Regions from separate parts of the Streptomyces sp. NPDC048192 genome, predicted to be linked through region 2. Evidence: predicted binding sites of a transcription regulator. Region 2 holds the regulator's gene; the other holds the start of a gene.
What was found. Region 2 encodes HrcA, which represses chaperone genes, less so after heat shock. Its sites were predicted from a motif close to TTNGCACTCNGNNNNNCNGAGTGCNAA; they were not measured.
Positions count from the first base shown of each region.

Region 1 (4,407 bases), on a different contig from region 2:
CCGACACCAGGGCGGCCGGGTGGTCGCGGCGCAGCCGGGTGGCGACGGCGAGTTCGTCGGCCGGGGCGGTGTCGCGGACCTCGTCGAGGAGGGCACGGCCTTCGGGGGTGAGGAGGAGAGCGAGGTCGTTCACCCGGTCATTGTCGGCCAGTCGGTGGACGGTCCGCCGCCGGCGGCGGTGTCGCCGCGGGTTCCGGGGCGGCGCCTGCGAAGATCCGGCACCATGCGAGCCGTCGTACAAAACGATAAGAACCGGACGCATCTCACGCATCTGGTCCTGGTCTGCGGGGCCGTCGCGCTGGCGGGTTCCGCGCTCCTGTCGGGCTGTACCGGCTCCGGCGCGCCGCGCGTCGAGCCCCGTCCCGCGCCCGGTCAGGGCGGTCCCGCTCACTCCCCGAGCCCCCGGCCCCGGAAAGACGCCGAGAGCGCCCGCCGGGCCGCCGAGCACGCCCGGCTGGTCGCCGCCGCCCGGCGCTGGGGGCTCGACGAGGTCCCGCTGACCCCGCCCCCGCCGCCCGTGCGCAAGCCGCTGATCACCGCGCGCGCCGGGTTCGAGGTGAGCCACCAGGAGGACTGGGACCTGCCCCCGGTCTTCACCAGCGTCCCCACCCGGCAGAAGATCGTCTTCCTCACGATCGACGACGGCTCGGAGAAGGACCCCGACTTCCTGCGGATGATGGAGGACCTGCGGATCCCGTACACCGCGTTCCTCAGCAACTACCTGATCAAGGACGACTACGGCTACTTCCGCAGGATGCAGTCCTACGGCCACACCCTGAACAACCACACCCTGCACCACCCGTACCTGCCGGGCCTGTCCTACGAGCAGCAGAGGACCGAGATCTGCGCCATGCAGGACATCATGGAGCGGCAGTTCGGCAGGCGCCCGACGCTCTTCCGGCCGCCGTACGGCAACTACAACCAGGACACCCTGCGCGCCGCCAAGTCCTGCGGCATCAGGTACGCGCCGATCTGGAACGAGGAGGTCTTCGTCGACCACTGGGAGTACCGCGAGGAGGACCAGCGGATCCACCGCGGCGACATCGTCCTCACCCACTTCCGCGGCCGCTCCGACTGGAACGGCACGATGACCGACGACATGCGCCGCTTCCTGAACAAGGTCACACGCGAGGGCTACGCCGTGGCCCGCCTGGAGGACTACCTGTGAGGCCGGGAGCACGAGACAGGAGGGCCCGTTCCGGCACCGCCCGGCGCGCCCTCGCGCTGCTCGCCTCGGTCCTCCTCCTCGCCGGCTGCGCCCAGTCCGTCGACCCCATCGAGCGGCTCGGCCGGAAGGCCGCCGAGGGGGTACGGCCGCACGGCGCCGCCCCGGACGGGAGTTACCGCCGCTGGGGCCTGGCCGAGCCCCTCGCCCGCCCGCCGCGGCCCGACGCCCGCGCCCTCCTTCTGCCCCCGGATACGGCCGGCCGGTCCCTGCCCCGCGTCGTCGACCACATCCCCACCCAGGACCGGGTCGTCTTCCTCACCTACGACGACGGCGCCGACCGGGACCCCCGCTTCGTCGACATGGTCCGCGAACTCGGCCTGCCGGTCAGCATGTTCCTCACCGACAGCATCGCCGGCCCCGGCTACGGCCACTTCGCCCGCCTGCGCCGGCTGGGCGCCGGCATCGAGAACCACACCGTCGACCACCGCGCGCTGGCCGGGCTGCCGTACCCCGGCCAGCGGAGCGAGATCTGCGGGCAGCAGGACCGGCTCGCCGCCCGCCTCGGCGTACGCCCCCGTCTCTTCCGTCCGCCCTACGGCTCGTACGACGCCACCACCCTGCACGCCGCGTCCGACTGCGGCATCTCCGCGCTCGTCCTGTGGCGCGCCGCGATGACCCCGGCCGACCTCGTCTACCTCCACGGCGAGCACCGCCTGCGCCCCGGCGACATCATCCTGGTCGGCCCCGACGAGACGACGGGCCCGAGCCTGCGCGAGCGCACGGCCCGGCTGCTGCGCAGGGTGCAGCAGCGGGGGCTGACGGTGGGACGGCTGGAGGACTACCTGAACTGACCGGCACGGGGCACACCGGCGCACGAAAAACACCCGGCGCGATCCGGAATTCCGCCGACGCGCCGCACGGCATTGGCACTCCGCTTGACCGAGTGCTAATCGCGGTCATAGTCTCGGCTCTGGCACTCCCCCAGGGAGAGTGCCAACAACGCGACGGGCAGGTCCGGCACCCGCGACGACGGATCGACCTGGTCGCCACCTCAGACAGTTAACCCCGTGAGATCTCCGAAGGGGGAGGTCGGATCGTGACGACCACCAGCTCCAAGGTTGCCATCAAGCCGCTCGAGGACCGCATCGTGGTCCAGCCGCTGGATGCGGAGCAGACCACCGCCTCTGGCCTGGTCATCCCGGACACCGCGAAGGAGAAGCCCCAGGAGGGCGCCGTCCTCGCCGTGGGCCCGGGCCGTTTCGAGAACGGCGAGCGCCTTCCGCTCGACGTCAAGGTCGGCGACGTCGTCCTCTACAGCAAGTACGGCGGCACCGAGGTGAAGTACAACGGCGAGGAGTACCTCGTCCTCTCGGCCCGCGACGTGCTCGCGGTCATCGAGAAGTGATCACCTCGAGCACCTTCTGCTCTTGAGCTGCGCCCCTGGCCCCCGCGACCGATAACGAAGCCGGGCGCCCGGGGCGCAGTTGTCTTACCACCCACAGATTTCCGAGAGGGCTCCCGCTGTCATGGCGAAGATCCTGAAGTTCGACGAGGACGCCCGTCGCGCCCTCGAGCGCGGCGTCAACAAGCTGGCCGACACGGTGAAGGTGACGATCGGCCCGAAGGGCCGCAACGTCGTCATCGACAAGAAGTTCGGCGCCCCCACCATCACCAACGACGGTGTCACGATCGCCCGCGAGGTCGAGATCGAGGACCCGTACGAGAACCTCGGCGCGCAGCTGGTGAAGGAGGTGGCGACCAAGACCAACGACATCGCGGGTGACGGCACCACCACCGCCACCGTGCTCGCCCAGGCGCTGGTCCGCGAGGGCCTGAAGAACGTCGCCGCCGGCGCCTCCCCGGCCGCTCTGAAGAAGGGCATCGACGCCGCGGTCAAGGCCGTCTCCGACGAGCTGCTCGCCTCGGCCCGTCCGATCGACGAGAAGTCCGACATCGCCGCCGTCGCCGCGCTGTCCGCCCAGGACCAGCAGGTCGGCGAGCTGATCGCCGAGGCGATGGACAAGGTCGGCAAGGACGGCGTCATCACCGTCGAGGAGTCCAACACCTTCGGTCTGGAGCTGGACTTCACCGAGGGCATGGCCTTCGACAAGGGCTACCTGTCGCCGTACTTCGTCACGGACCAGGAGCGCATGGAGGCCGTCCTCGACGACCCGTACATCCTGATCCACCAGGGCAAGATCTCCGCCATCGCGGACCTGCTGCCGCTGCTGGAGAAGGTCATCCAGGCCGGCTCCTCCAAGCCGCTGCTGATCATCGCCGAGGACGTCGAGGGCGAGGCCCTGTCGACCCTGGTCGTCAACAAGATCCGCGGCACCTTCAACGCCGTCGCGGTGAAGGCCCCCGGCTTCGGCGACCGCCGCAAGGCGATGCTGCAGGACATGGCCGTCCTCACCGGCGCCACCGTCATCTCCGAGGAGGTCGGCCTCAAGCTCGACCAGGTCGGCCTGGACGTGCTGGGCTCCGCCCGCCGCGTGACGGTCACCAAGGACGACACCACGATCGTCGACGGCGCCGGCAAGTCCGAGGACGTGCAGGGCCGCGTCGCGCAGATCAAGGCCGAGATCGAGAACACCGACTCCGACTGGGACCGCGAGAAGCTCCAGGAGCGCCTTGCGAAGCTGGCCGGCGGCGTGTGCGTGATCAAGGTCGGCGCCGCCACCGAGGTGGAGCTGAAGGAGAAGAAGCACCGCCTGGAGGACGCCATCTCCGCGACCCGCGCCGCGGTCGAGGAGGGCATCGTCTCCGGTGGTGGCTCCGCCCTGGTGCACGCCTCCAAGGTCCTCGACGGCAACCTCGGCAAGGCCGGCGACGAGGCCACCGGTGTCTCGGTCGTCCGCAACGCCGTGGTCGAGCCGCTGCGCTGGATCGGCGAGAACGCCGGCCAGGAGGGCTACGTCATCGTCTCCAAGGTCAAGGACCTGGAGAAGGGCCAGGGGTACAACGCCGCCACCGGCGAGTACGGCGACCTGATCAAGGCCGGCGTCATCGACCCGGTCAAGGTCACCCGCTCCGCCCTGGAGAACGCCGCCTCCATCGCCTCCCTGCTGCTCACGACCGAGACCCTGGTCGTAGAGAAGAAGGAAGAGGAAGAGCCGGCCGCCGCGGGCCACGGCCACGGCCACGCCCACTGAGCGCCGCGCTGAACTCCGGCTGACCTGAGCCGACGGTGCCCGGCCCCCTGCGGGGGGCCGGGCACTGGCGCGTTCGAACCCGCTTTC
Region 1 is NZ_JBIDAL010000014.1:115,644-120,050, forward strand. It holds gene ACGFZN_RS28560 (methyltransferase domain-containing protein) at 1-133, opposite strand, end outside; gene ACGFZN_RS28565 (polysaccharide deacetylase family protein) at 224-1,168, shown strand; gene ACGFZN_RS28570 (polysaccharide deacetylase family protein) at 1,165-2,019, shown strand; gene groES (co-chaperone GroES) at 2,265-2,573, shown strand; gene groL (chaperonin GroEL) at 2,695-4,320, shown strand.
Region 1: a site for HrcA is predicted at 2,092-2,118, ahead of groES (co-chaperone GroES). Genes of this name have one in related genera too.

Region 2 (4,407 bases):
ACCCGGTGCTTGCCGAAGCGGTCCTCCAGCGTCACCGTGCCCGCCTCGCAGCGGATCACCGCCCCGCAGAAACCGGTACCGGCCTCCTCCACCACCAGACCCGGCTCCGCCGGTACCTCCGGCACGGGTTTCGGCTTCTTCTTCCACGGAGGGGTGAGATCGGCGGCGTACTGGCGCATTCGGATGACGATAGGAGAAGCGGTGGGGCCGTACCTACGACACGCCGAAACGTGCTGCCAGCTCGTCGCGTTGGCGCCGTACGAAACCCGCGTCCACCACCGCTCCGTGACCGGGCACGTACAGCGCGTCCTCGCCGCCCAGGGCGAGGAGACGGTCCAGGGCGTCCGGCCAACGGGACGGGACGGCGTCCGGACCGGCCTGCGGTGCGCCGGACTCCTCGACCAGGTCGCCGCAGAAGACCACCTCCCGGTCCCCGGGGACGAGGACCGCCAGATCGTGCCCGGTGTGGCCCGGGCCCACGTTGGCCAGCAGGACCTGACGGCCGCCGCCGAGGTCCAGGGTCCACTCGCCCGAGACCGGGTGGCCGGGCGGCACGAGCGCGTCCACCGCCTCGTCGGCGTCCGCCACCGCGAGTCCGTTGCGGACGGCGTCCAGGCGCAGCGCCTCGCGTTCGTGGGCGAGGACGGCGTCCAGGCCCACCGCCCCGTACACCTCCGCGCCCGCGAAGGCGGCCGCCCCGAAGACGTGGTCGAAGTGGGGGTGGGTCAGCGCGAGATGGGTCACACGGCCGCCGGCCAGTTCCTCGGCACGGCCCCGGAGCCGGGCGCCCTCGGCGAGACTGGAGCCGGCGTCCACCATCAGCGCCGTACCCGCGCCGAGGACCAGACCGGCCGTGCAGTCCCAGCCGGGCAGCCGGCACCGGCCGACGCCCGCGGCCAGCCGTTCCCAGCCCAGCTCTTCCCAAGTCACCGTCATACCGCGACGCTATCCGCACGAGCCGCCGCGAGGGCACCGACCTTGCCCCGGGTGTACCCGACAGCCGTACACTGGGCCCGGGACGCTGGCACTCGCATGCGAAGAGTGCCAGGCGGACGAAGGCAGGACCGAGCGGAGCCGAGGGGACCACATGCTGGAGGTGCGCGCGAATGCTGAGTGAACGCAGGCTTCAGGTGCTGCGCGCCATCGTCCAGGACTATGTGGGCACCGAGGAGCCGGTCGGGTCGAAGGCCCTGACCGAGCGGCACAACCTCGGCGTGTCCCCGGCGACGGTCCGCAACGACATGGCCGCCCTGGAGGACGAGGGGTACATCGCGCAGCCGCACACCAGCGCGGGGCGCATCCCCACCGACAAGGGCTACCGGCTGTTCGTGGACAAGCTGGCGGGCGTCAAGCCGATGACCGCGCCCGAGCGGCGGGCGATCCAGAACTTCCTGGAGGGCGCCGTCGACCTCGACGACGTCGTGGCGCGCACCGTGCGGCTGCTCGCCCAGCTCACCCGCCAGGTCGCCGTGGTGCAGTACCCGTCCCTGACCCGGTCCACCGTCCGGCACGTGGAGCTGCTCTCGCTCGCCCCCGCGCGCGTGATGCTCGTGCTGATCACGGACACCGGGCGGGTCGAGCAGCGGATGGTCGACTGCCCGGCGCCCTTCGGCGAGGCCTCCCTCGCCGACCTGCGCGCGCGGCTGAACAGCCGGGTCGCGGGCCGCCGGTTCACGGACGTGCCGAAGCTGGTCGAGGACCTGCCGGAGGCCTTCGAGGCCGAGGACCGCGGTACGGTCTCGACGGTGCTCTCCACTCTCCTGGAGACACTCGTCGAGGAGAACGAGGAGCGGCTGATGATCGGCGGCACCGCCAATCTCACCCGCTTCGCGCATGACTTTCCTCTCACGATCCGGCCGGTGCTCGAGGCGCTGGAGGAGCAGGTCGTGCTCCTCAAGCTGCTCGGCGAGGCGAAGGATCCGGGCGTGACGGTGCGCATCGGGCACGAGAACGCCCACGAGGGACTCAACTCCACCTCCGTGGTGTCGGTCGGCTACGGTTCGGGCGGCGAGGCGGTTGCCAAGCTCGGCGTGGTCGGACCGACCCGCATGGACTACCCGGGAACGATGGGAGCGGTACGCGCAGTGGCACGGTACGTCGGACAGATCCTGGCGGAGTCGTAAGTGGCCACGGACTACTACGCCGTTCTCGGCGTGCGCCGCGACGCGTCGCAGGATGAGATCAAGAAGGCGTTCCGCCGGCTCGCCCGCGAGCTGCACCCGGACGTCAACCCGGATCCGAAGACCCAGGAGCGGTTCAAGGAGATCAACGCCGCTTACGAGGTGCTGTCGGACCCGCAGAAGAAGCAGGTCTACGACCTCGGCGGCGACCCGCTCTCGCAGAGCGGCGCCGGCGCGGGCGGCTTCGGGGCCGGCGGCTTCGGCAACTTCTCCGACATCATGGACGCCTTCTTCGGTACGGCGTCGCAGCGCGGCCCGCGTTCGCGCACCCGGCGCGGCCAGGACGCGATGATCCGGATCGAGGTCGAGCTGGACGAGGCGGCCTTCGGGACGACCAAGGACATCCAGGTCGACACCGCGGTCGTCTGCAACACCTGCAACGGCGAGGGCGCGGCCCCGGGCACGTCCGCCCAGACGTGTGACATGTGCCGGGGCCGCGGTGAGGTCTCGCAGGTCACGCGGTCCTTCCTGGGCCAGGTCATGACCTCGCGGCCGTGCCCCCAGTGCCAGGGCTTCGGCACCGTGGTGCCGACCCCGTGCCCCGAGTGCGCGGGCGACGGCCGGGTCCGCTCCCGCCGCACCCTCACCGTGAAGATCCCGGCCGGTGTCGACAACGGCACGCGGATCCAGCTCGCCGGCGAGGGCGAGGTCGGGCCGGGCGGTGGGCCGGCCGGTGACCTGTACGTCGAGATCCACGAGCTGCCGCACCCGACCTTCCAGCGGCGCGGCGACGACCTGCACTGCACGGTGACGATCCCGATGACGGCCGCGGCGCTCGGCACCAAGGTGCCGCTGGAGACCCTGGACGGCATGGAGGAGGTCGACATCCGGCCCGGCACCCAGTCCGGCCAGTCGATCCCGCTGCACAACCGGGGTGTCACGCACCTGCGCGGCGGCGGCCGGGGCGACCTGGTCGTCCACGTCGAGGTCCAGACCCCGACCAAGCTCGACCCCGAGCAGGAACGCCTCCTGCGCGAGCTGGCCAAGCTCCGCGGCGAGGAACGCCCAAAGGGCCAGTTCCAACCGGGGCAGCAGGGCCTGTTCTCGCGGCTGAAGGATGCGTTCAACGGGCGCTGAAGCGGGCGCTGAGAGGCTGGGTACGGGGTGTTTTCCGCACCCCGTATGCCAGCGGTTTATGCCGCGGGAAGCCCGATTCGGACTCTTTCAAAGGACGTGACAACATGCGGTCATGTCCTCCGCGCTGACCGATCTCCTCCTGCATCCCATCGTGCAGGCCCCCATGGCGGGCGGTGTCTCCGTCCCGCAACTCGCCGCCGCCGTCTCCGAGGCCGGTGGCCTCGGGTTTCTCGCCGCCGGGTACAAGACCGCCGACGGCATGTACCAGGAGATCAAGCAGCTGCGGGGCCTCACCGCCCGCCCCTTCGGCGTGAACGTGTTCATGCCGCAGCCCGAGTATCCCGGTGCAAGCACCGGCACCACTGGAGCGGCTAACGCCGCGCCCCCTTCCGGTGCCGTCGAGGTCTACGCCCACCAGCTGGCCGGCGAGGCCGCCTGGTACGAGACCGAGCTGGGCGACCCGGACAGCGGCCGGGACGACGGCTTCGACGCCAAGCTCGCCGTGCTCCTGGACAACCCGGTGCCGGTGGTCTCCTTCCACTTCGGCGTGCCGAGCCCCGAGGTGGTCGACAGCCTGCGCCGCGCCGGCACCTTCACCCTGGTCACGGCCACCACCGCCGAGGAGGCCCGCGCGGTGGAGCGGGCCGGCGCGGACGCGGTGATCGCACAGGGCGTGGAGGCCGGCGGTCACCAGGGCACCCACCGCGACGTCCCCGAGAACGACGGCGCCGGCATCGGCCTGCTGTCGCTCGTCGCGCAGATCCGCGAGGCCGTGGACATCCCGGTCGTCGCCGCCGGCGGCATCATGCGCGGCAGCCAGATCGCCGCCGTCCTCGCGGCCGGCGCGAGCGCGGCCCAGCTGGGCACCGCCTTCCTCGCCACCCCCGAGTCCGGCGCCCACGCCGTGCACAAGCAGGCGCTGACCAACCCCCTGTTCACGCACACCGAGCTGACCCGCGCGTTCTCCGGGCGGCCGGGGCGCGGACTGGTCAACCGGTTCCTGCGCGAGCACGGTCCGTACGCTCCCGCCGCCTACCCGGACGTCCACCACCTCACCTCGCCGCTGCGCAAGGCCGCCGCGAAGGCCGGGGACGCGCAGGGCATGGCGCTGTGGGCGGGGCAGGGGCACCGGCTGGCCCGCGCGCTGCCC
Region 2 is NZ_JBIDAL010000010.1:146,579-150,985, forward strand. It holds gene ACGFZN_RS22900 (DUF3097 domain-containing protein) at 1-179, opposite strand, end outside; gene ACGFZN_RS22905 (MBL fold metallo-hydrolase) at 214-936, opposite strand; gene hrcA (heat-inducible transcriptional repressor HrcA) at 1,107-2,123, shown strand; gene dnaJ (molecular chaperone DnaJ) at 2,124-3,257, shown strand; gene ACGFZN_RS22920 (nitronate monooxygenase) at 3,370-4,407, shown strand, end outside.